DNA from 2 places in the Pseudarthrobacter sp. 902506025 genome. Region 2 is predicted to be linked to the other one. Evidence: riboswitches for the same ligand, from Rfam matches in the RefSeq annotation. Region 2 holds a riboswitch; the other holds the start of a gene.
The links. Region 2 has a riboswitch for glycine ahead of AB0280_RS21380 (methylenetetrahydrofolate reductase). Riboswitches for the same ligand answer to the same signal wherever they lie in the genome.
Positions count from the first base shown of each region.

Region 1: another riboswitch for glycine. It lies ahead of gcvP (aminomethyl-transferring glycine dehydrogenase); the one in region 2 lies ahead of AB0280_RS21380 (methylenetetrahydrofolate reductase).

Region 1 is NZ_JBFBKW010000012.1:118,971-123,098, reverse strand. It holds gene AB0280_RS18895 (MFS transporter) at 1-1,029, opposite strand, end outside; gene AB0280_RS18890 (TetR/AcrR family transcriptional regulator) at 1,113-1,649, shown strand; glycine riboswitch at 1,741-1,838, shown strand; gene gcvP (aminomethyl-transferring glycine dehydrogenase) at 2,031-4,128, shown strand, end outside.
Region 2 is NZ_JBFBKW010000020.1:17,731-21,858, forward strand. It holds gene AB0280_RS21375 (hypothetical protein) at 1-777, opposite strand, end outside; gene AB0280_RS21380 (methylenetetrahydrofolate reductase) at 903-1,739, opposite strand; glycine riboswitch at 1,892-1,991, opposite strand; gene purU (formyltetrahydrofolate deformylase) at 2,086-2,952, opposite strand; gene cycA (D-serine/D-alanine/glycine transporter) at 3,027-4,128, opposite strand, start outside.

The sequences.
Region 1 (4,128 bases), on a different contig from region 2:
CCCCGGGCGGACCTTCCGGACCAGCGGGACTACCACCAGGCCTGCCGCCACTGTGGCTGCCAGTGCCGGAAGCATGGCAATGCCCGCCGCGGACGGCGTCATCCCCTCCAGGAGTTGGAGGTGCTGGGCAAGGAAAAGGATAAATCCGTTGAAGGAAAACAGGGCCAGGATGTTGGCGCTGATGGCCATGCTGAACACCCTGTTCCGGAACAGCGACATGTCCAGCAGCGGGTATTCCAGGCGTTGCTGGCGGCGCACGAACACGATCCCCATGGCCACGCCAAAGGCGATGCTGCCCAGCCCGGCCGTGCCCGGGCCTTCGGTGGCTACTGACTTGATGCCGTACACCACGGGCACCATGACCAGCATGGAGAGCAGGACGCTTGGGATATCCACCCTGCCCGGCGCGGGATCCTTTGATTCCGGAATGAAGGCCGGCCCCAGCGCCAGCAGGGGCAGCATGAGCGGCACGGCCACCAGGAAAACGGCGCCCCACCAGAAGTGCTCCACCAGCCATCCACCCAGGATGGGGCCCAGGGCGGCGCCGCCGGAGAATCCGGCCGCCCAGATGGCCACTGCAAGCCGCCGGCGGTTGGGTTCCGGGAATATATTGCGGATCAGCGACAGGGTGGACGGCATCAGCATGGCGCCGAAGAACCCGAGCGCCGCGCGGCCGGCGATCAGCCACTCCGGGGTGGGCGCGAAGGCCGTGGCGGCGGACAGTCCGGCGAAGCCCAGGCTGCCGATGACCAGCAGCCGCCGCCGCCCAATCCGGTCGCCGAGGCTTCCCATTGACACCAGCAGCCCGGCCAGGACCAGCGGATAGGAGTCCACGATCCACAGCAGCTGCAGGCCGGTCGGTTCCAGGGCACGTGCGATGGCGGGCAGGGCAAACGTCAGGGCAGTGTTGTCCACTGCCACCAGCAGCACGGGAAACATCAGCAGCCCCAGCGCAAGCCAATCCCGCCACGGAGGCCGCGCGGCGGTGCTGTCCCTTTGGGTGGGGGCCGGGCTGATGGAAGTCGTCATGCAATAACTGTACCGTCTGGACGGTACAGTTTGAAAACGCGGGCATTCCTTCTTCCCTGCCGGTGGAGGGCATGATGGAAGGCATGCCCCGAAAGCCTGTAGCCCGTGATGCGGTCCTTGACGCCTTCGAGTCCCTGCTGATCGACGTGGGGGAGCGCGCTGCAACCCTCGATGCCGTAGCCCGGAAGGCCGGGGTGTCCAAAGGTGGCCTCCTCTATCACTTTCCCAATAAGGAAGCGCTCATCTCCGTGCTGCTTGACCGCCTGGAAGGCCTGGCCAAGGCGGACGCCGACGCGATGGCTTCCGCCAGCGAAGGTGCTGCCGCGTATTTCATCCGCTCCTCCGTCTGGGCGGATACTCCGCTTGACCGGGTCATCGTGGCTGCCACGCGGCTTGCCGAGGTGGCACATGAAGAGACCCGCCGCCGGTTCGCCGCCATCCAGCAGCGGTGGCTGGACGAGATCGCAGCAGATGTGGGGCACGGCCTGGCCAAGGCTGTCCTGTATATGGGTGACGGGTTGTACTTCAATGCCATGCTTTCGGTGGGCCCTGCGCCGGAAGGCGGAGCGGCCGCCGATGTGGAGGAACTCCTGGCTGCTTTGGAACGGCTCCGCAGGTAGTTTTCCATTTGCCGGGAGGGCTTGTGGCGTAGGACAATGGAGAGTTGTGAGGGCTGTCACCGGCCGTCATCATCAACAAATGAATAGCCTTTGATCTGCGGCGGGAGAGTTCTGCCGGAAGTACAGGCAGGCGCCGTAGGAGCAAATCCTCCCCAGGAATCTCGCAGGCCCCTGTACCGCCGCGGCGAGGCACCTCTGGAAAGCAGCAGGCAGTTGTCCGGCCTCCCTTGGGGGAAGCGAAACGGCTGTTGTGCTCACCGACGGTGCAAGCGGGTCCTGCCCAGGCAGGCAACGCGGAAACTCTCAGGTCCAATACAGAGCGGGGAGGGACCCGAATAGCTGTGGCGTACCCTTCGCCGCCTGAATAAATGGAGTTCCTTCGTGTCGGTTACCCCAGCCTCCACCACCTTCGTAGACCGCCACATTGGCGCACGCCGCCAGGACGACGTCGACGCCATGCTCAAAGCCGTTGGTTACGGCACGGTCGATTCCCTGGTGGACACCGCCGTACCCAAAGTCATCCGCCAGGAAACAGCCCTCCGCCTGCAGGATGCCCTCAGCGAAGTTGAAGTCCTTGCGGAGCTGCGCAGGCTCGCCGCCAAGAACAAGACGGCCGTGCAACTGATCGGCCAGGGCTACTACGACACCATCACCCCTGCCGTGATCCGCCGGAACATCCTCGAGGCCCCGGCCTGGTACACCGCCTACACCCCGTACCAGCCCGAGATTTCCCAGGGCCGGCTCGAGGCACTCCTGAATTTCCAGACCATGGTCCAGGACCTGGTGGGCCTGCCCATCGCCAACGCGTCCCTGCTCGATGAAGCCACCGCCGTGGCCGAGGCCGTGCTGCTGATGCGCCGCTCCAACAAGACCAAGCCTGCAGCGGACGGCAAGACTGTCCTGGACATCGACGTGCTGCCGCAGACCATCGCCATCGTCAAGGGCCGCGCCGAGGCGCTCGGCTTCGAGGTTGAGGTCGCCGACCTGTCCAACGGCCTGCCCGACGGCGACATCAACGGCATCGTGCTCCAGCAGCCCGGTGCCTCCGGCCGGGTCTGGGACCAGTCCGCCACTATTGCGGCGGCGAAGGACCGCGGCGCGCTGGTCACCGTGGCCGCTGACCTGCTGGCACTGACCCTGATCACTCCTCCGGGCGAGCAGGGCGCCGACATCGCCGTGGGCTCCACCCAGCGCTTCGGGGTGCCGTTGTTCTTCGGCGGCCCGCACGCCGCCTACATGGCTGTCCGCAAGGGCCTGGAGCGGTCGCTGCCCGGCCGCCTGGTGGGTGTGTCCAAGGACGACGCAGGGGTGCCCGCGTACCGCCTGGCGCTGCAGACCCGCGAGCAGCACATCCGCCGTGAAAAGGCCACGTCCAACATCTGCACCGCGCAGGCCCTGCTGGCCATCGTCTCCTCGATGTACGCCGTCTACCACGGCCCCGACGGGCTGAAGGCGATTGCGGAAACGACGCACGGCCACGCCCGGGTGCTGGCGGCCTCGCTGGCAGCTGCCGGTGTGGAGGTGCTGCACACGAGCTTCTTCGACACCCTTACCGTCCGCGTCCCCGGACGCGCTGCCGCGCTTGTCGCGGATGCCGAAGCGCGCGGCATCAACCTGCGTTCCATCGACGCCGATACCGTGGGCATCTCGCTCGATGAAACCACGACGGCGGCCATCGTCGCCGACGTCGCGGATGTCTTTGGGGCCTCCGTTGCCGCGGCTGAAGGCTTCGGACTGGAGGCCGCCGTCGGACGTTCCTCCGACTACCTGCAGCACCCGGTGTTCAACACGCACCGGTCCGAAACCCAGCTGCTGCGCTACATCCGGAAGCTGTCGGACCGGGACCTGGCGCTGGACCGCACCATGATCCCGCTGGGCTCGTGCACCATGAAGCTGAACGCCACCGCCGAGATGGAAGCCATCTCCTGGCCGGAATTCGCCTCCATCCACCCCTTCGCCCCGGACTCCCAGACCGAAGGCTGGCGTGAACTGATTGCCGACCTGGAGGCGGACCTGACCGCGATCACCGGGTACGACCAGGTGTCCATCCAGCCCAATGCCGGATCCCAGGGCGAGCTCGCCGGCCTGCTGGCCATCCGCGGCTACCACCACTCCCGCGGGGAAGAGCAGCGCAACGTCTGCCTGATCCCCGCCTCCGCCCACGGCACCAACGCCGCCTCCGCCGTCCTGGCCGGCATGAAGGTCGTCGTCGTTGCCACGGCCGCTGACGGCACCATCAACCACGATGACCTGACGGCCAAGATCGAAGCGAACAAGGACGTCCTGTCCTGCATCATGATCACGTACCCGTCCACCCACGGCGTCTATGACGGGGACGTCCGTGAGGTCTGCGACGCCGTGCACGCGGCGGCCGGCCAGGTCTACATCGACGGCGCCAACCTGAACGCCCTGGTGGGACTGGCCCAGCCCGGCAAGTTCGGCGGCGACGTCTCCCACCTCAACCTCCACAAGACCTTCT
Region 2 (4,128 bases):
TTCCAGGGTCAGGTTGTCCGGCCCGGCAGCTGCGGTCAGCTCCCCGGGAATGGTGTCCGGCATGGGTCCGAACGCCTCCCTGGCGTTCTGCGCCACGGCACGGCCCATCACGAGGTTACCGGCTCCGCCGACAACCGCCCCTATGCCGAAGGGGAGGGCCCGGCCGAACAGCGCAGTGCCCTGCCGTTTGAGCAGGTTCTTCAGGAAGGCGTGCTGGATCTTCTTCCGGACACTCCCGAATCCTGGGATCGAGGACTTGGACAGCATGTTCCCCCAGACGTCGGCGGGCTTGGCGCCGCCGGCTGCCTGGCCGCTGAGCGTTCCGAGCAGGGCGGTCCCTTCCTCACCAAGCATGATGGCCATGACCATGGTGCCGGCTTTCTCGGGATTGGTGAGGCGGATGCCGTGGAGCTCTGCCAGCGACGTCGCGTAGAGGGCCGTCGCCTCCAGGAAGCCGACGGTTGCGGCTGCGGAAAGTCCCAGCGACGCCACGGTTCCAACACCAGGGACGACGGCGGTGGCACCCACCAGGGCACCCCCTCCGGTCACTGCGCGCAGGTAGTCACGCTCTGCGATGCCCGCCAACTGGGCGGCTGTGGCCCGCGGATGCTTCTTCTGGAGCCGGCGGATGTAGGCCACCACCAGGGGCCGCTGGATCTGCACTGCCTTGAGGAGCATGTTGTGGACACCGGGCTTGGGTTTGCCGTCGGCATCGAACATCGCGTTGTGGGCGGTTTCCTGTGCGATCCGTACTGCGGGATTGCTGCGCCTGGCCATGGTCACCTTCATTCAAATCGACCTGCAGCGGGTAGGCTGCCGTGCTTATCCATCCTATGTGGACAAACACTAAGCATGCTGAACTTTCCGCTCCGCGTCACGGCCCACCCCAGCGGCCGGCCTTTTTAGCTGCCGGGGCCGGCCAGGTTGTTGAACGTGTAAAGGTGGATACCTTCCACTGCTTCGCCGCGCTGCAGTTCCGCGACGATGGCCTCGGAGGAGTAGCGGCCATCTTGAAGCAGGCGCCGGCCAAGGGGGCCCCTGCGGTTCAGCAGTGTGAGGGATGGGCCTACACCGATTTTCAGCGCGGCGCGGATGAGCTGCGCCCGCGGAACGGCGCCGGGCACTCCGGCCCAGACAGGCAGGCGCACCCCTTCCCGGCGCAGGGTTTGGGCGTACCACTGGATCCGTGGGGCCGAAAGGCACAGTTGCGTCACCACTGACGATGCCAGGTGCTGCTTTTCCAGCAGGGCATCAAGCATGTGCAGTTCGCTGTGGCCCGGGTGCCCTTCGGGGTAGCCCGCCACGCCGGCCCGGATCCGTCCGCCGGAGACCTCCGCGAGGTCCTCCAGCAACGGAAGGCTGCTGTCATAGGGACCGGCCGGCTCCCCCGCGTCACCGCCGACGGCGAACACTTCGGTGATGCCGGCGTCGTGGCAGTTACGGACCACGCCGGCCAGTTGCTCACGGCTTTCGATGCTTCGTGCGGCCAGGTGCGGAACAACCTCGAAGCCAAGGTAGGCAAGCTCAATGGCCGTCCGGATGGTGGGTCCCACACCCTGGCGGGGCAGGCACGTCACCGTCAGCTGCGCCCCAGGGGGCACGGCGGCCTGGATGCGGGCGGCAATACCCTCCGAGGGAATGATCTGCATCCGGACAGGCAGTACCGTACCGTACTTGCCGGCTTGTCCTTCCGCGGGAGTCGGTGCTGCGGCTGGTGCCATGAGGGATCGAATCGTCATGAGGAACTCCAGGTTCGGCCGGCCACAGGTGGCACGGCATGGATCGGGTCCCTCCCCGCTCTGTATTGGACCTGAGAGATTCCGCAAACCCATCAGGGCCTGCTTGCACCGTCGGTGAGTGCTGCCGGAGCAGCACTGCTTTCCAGAGTCGCCTCGCCGTGACGGTACATGGGCCTGAGAGATTCCTGGGGAGGATTTGCTCCTACGGCGCCTGCCCGGTGATGGCCGGGAGAACTCTCCCGCCACAGCTCGAAAGGCTGTATTCAGTAGTGGTGCCACGGCGGCCGGCGCCTGCCCCTCCGTTTGGAGGGAGTGCGGGCGCCGGCCGCGTGGATGGGCCCGCAAACTAGCGGAGGATGACCGTCCGGTTGCCGGAGAGGACAATCCGCCCTTCAGCGTGCCAGCGAACGGCATTCGTGAGCGCCTTGCATTCGGCGTCGCGGCCAACCGTGACCAGGTCCGAGGCGGAGTACGTGTGGTCCACCTCGATGACCTGCTGCGAGATGATGGGCCCTTCGTCCAGCTCCGAGTTGACGTAGTGGGCGGTGGCACCCACCGTTTTGACGCCGCGCTCGTAGGCCTGGTGATAGGGCTTCGCACCCTTGAAGCTGGGCAGGAACGAGTGGTGGATGTTGATGGCCTTCCCGCTCAGGCGGGTGGTGGCCTCGTCGCTGAGCACCTGCATGTAGCGGGCCAGCACCACCAACTCCACGGCGTAGTCGTCCACCAGGGCCAGCAGCCGCTCCTCGGCATCGGCCTTGGTTTCCGGCGTCACGGGGATGTGGTGGAACGGAACACCGTGCCACGCCGCAAGCGGTTCCAGGTCCGGATGGTTGGACACCACGGCGGCGATCTCCACGGGCAATTCACCATTGCGGGCGCGGAACAGGAGGTCGTTGAGGCAATGCTCATACTTGGAGACCATCACCAGGATGGGCTGCTTGCGTCCGTGGCGTTCCAGCCGCCAGTCCATCTGCCACTCCTGGGCCACCTGGCCGAAACCGGCCCGGAGGCGGCCAAGGTCCAGCTCACCCCGCGAGGTGACGTGGATGCGCATGAAGAACCGCCCGCTCGCCCTGTCGCCGAACTGCTTGATGTCCACGATGTAGCATTCCTGTTCCAGCAGGTATGCCGCCACCGCCTGGACAATGCCAAGGGCATCCGGGCAGTGGAACGTCAGCACGAATTCCCGGCCCGTTTCCGGATCTGCCACTGCCTGCGGCTGCCCGGCATCAGAAGTCCCAGGTTCGGATGCGCGCAGCCCGGAAGCGCGGAGCTCCTCAGCGATCACCGGTTGACCCGCTCTTCCCCCGCTTCTGCGGCGGCACCCGTACGGACAGCCTTGCCGGCTGCGGCGTCGGTGAAGTCCTGGTCGGCCTGCAGTTCAGCCTGGAACGTAGCGAAACGGGCCTGGTGTGCGGGGCGGCGGCGGAGGACGAACCATGCGGCGCCCAGCAGGATGAACCACACCGGCGTGACCAGCAGGGCCACCAGGGTGTCCGGCTGGGTGGTGAGGGTCCAGATCACGAAGGCGAAGAAGGCGAAGACCACCCAGACCATGGCAACACCACCTGGCATCTTGAACTTCGATGCTTCATGCAGGTGCGGCCGGCGGCGGCGGAAGGCGATGTAGCTGGCCAGGATGATGGACCAGACAAAGACGAAGCAGACGGCGGAGACGGTGGTCACCATGTCAAAGGCTTTGCCCACGTCCTGGCCCGCGTACATGAGGACGACGCCGGACAGCAGCAGCACGCAGGAGAGGAACAGTGCGTTTTGGGGCACCTTGCGCCGGGACAGCTTGCCAAAGACGTCGGGAGCGTCGCCTTCCTGGGCAAGGCCGAAGACCATGCGGGAGGTCGAGTAGATGCCGGAGTTCGCGGAGGACATCGCGGAGCTCAGCACCACGAGGTTGACCACGGTGGCCGCGGCGCCCAGGCCTGCCAGGGAGAACATGGCGATGAAGGGGCTGTGGCCGGCCCTGAACTCGGTCCAGGGGGTGACGGCCATCAGGATGATGAGGGCGCCTACGTAGAAGAGGAGCACGCGGATGGGGATGGAGTTGATGGCCTTGGGCAGGTTCCGCTCCGGGTTCTTGGCCTCGGCCGCCGTGGTGCCCACCAGCTCGATGCCCACGAAGGCGAAGACGGCGATCTGGAAGCCGGCCACGAAGCCCATGAACTCGTTCGGGAAGAATCCGCCGTGGCTCCACAGGTTGGTGAAGGTGGCAGGGCCTGCGTCGGACTGGAAACCGGTGAAGATCATGAACAGGCCAACGATGATCAGCGCGGCGATGGCAATGATCTTGATGAGTGCGAACCAGAACTCCGTCTCGCCGAACGCCTTCACCGTGGTGAGGTTCAGCAGGAGCAGGATGGCCACGGTGGCC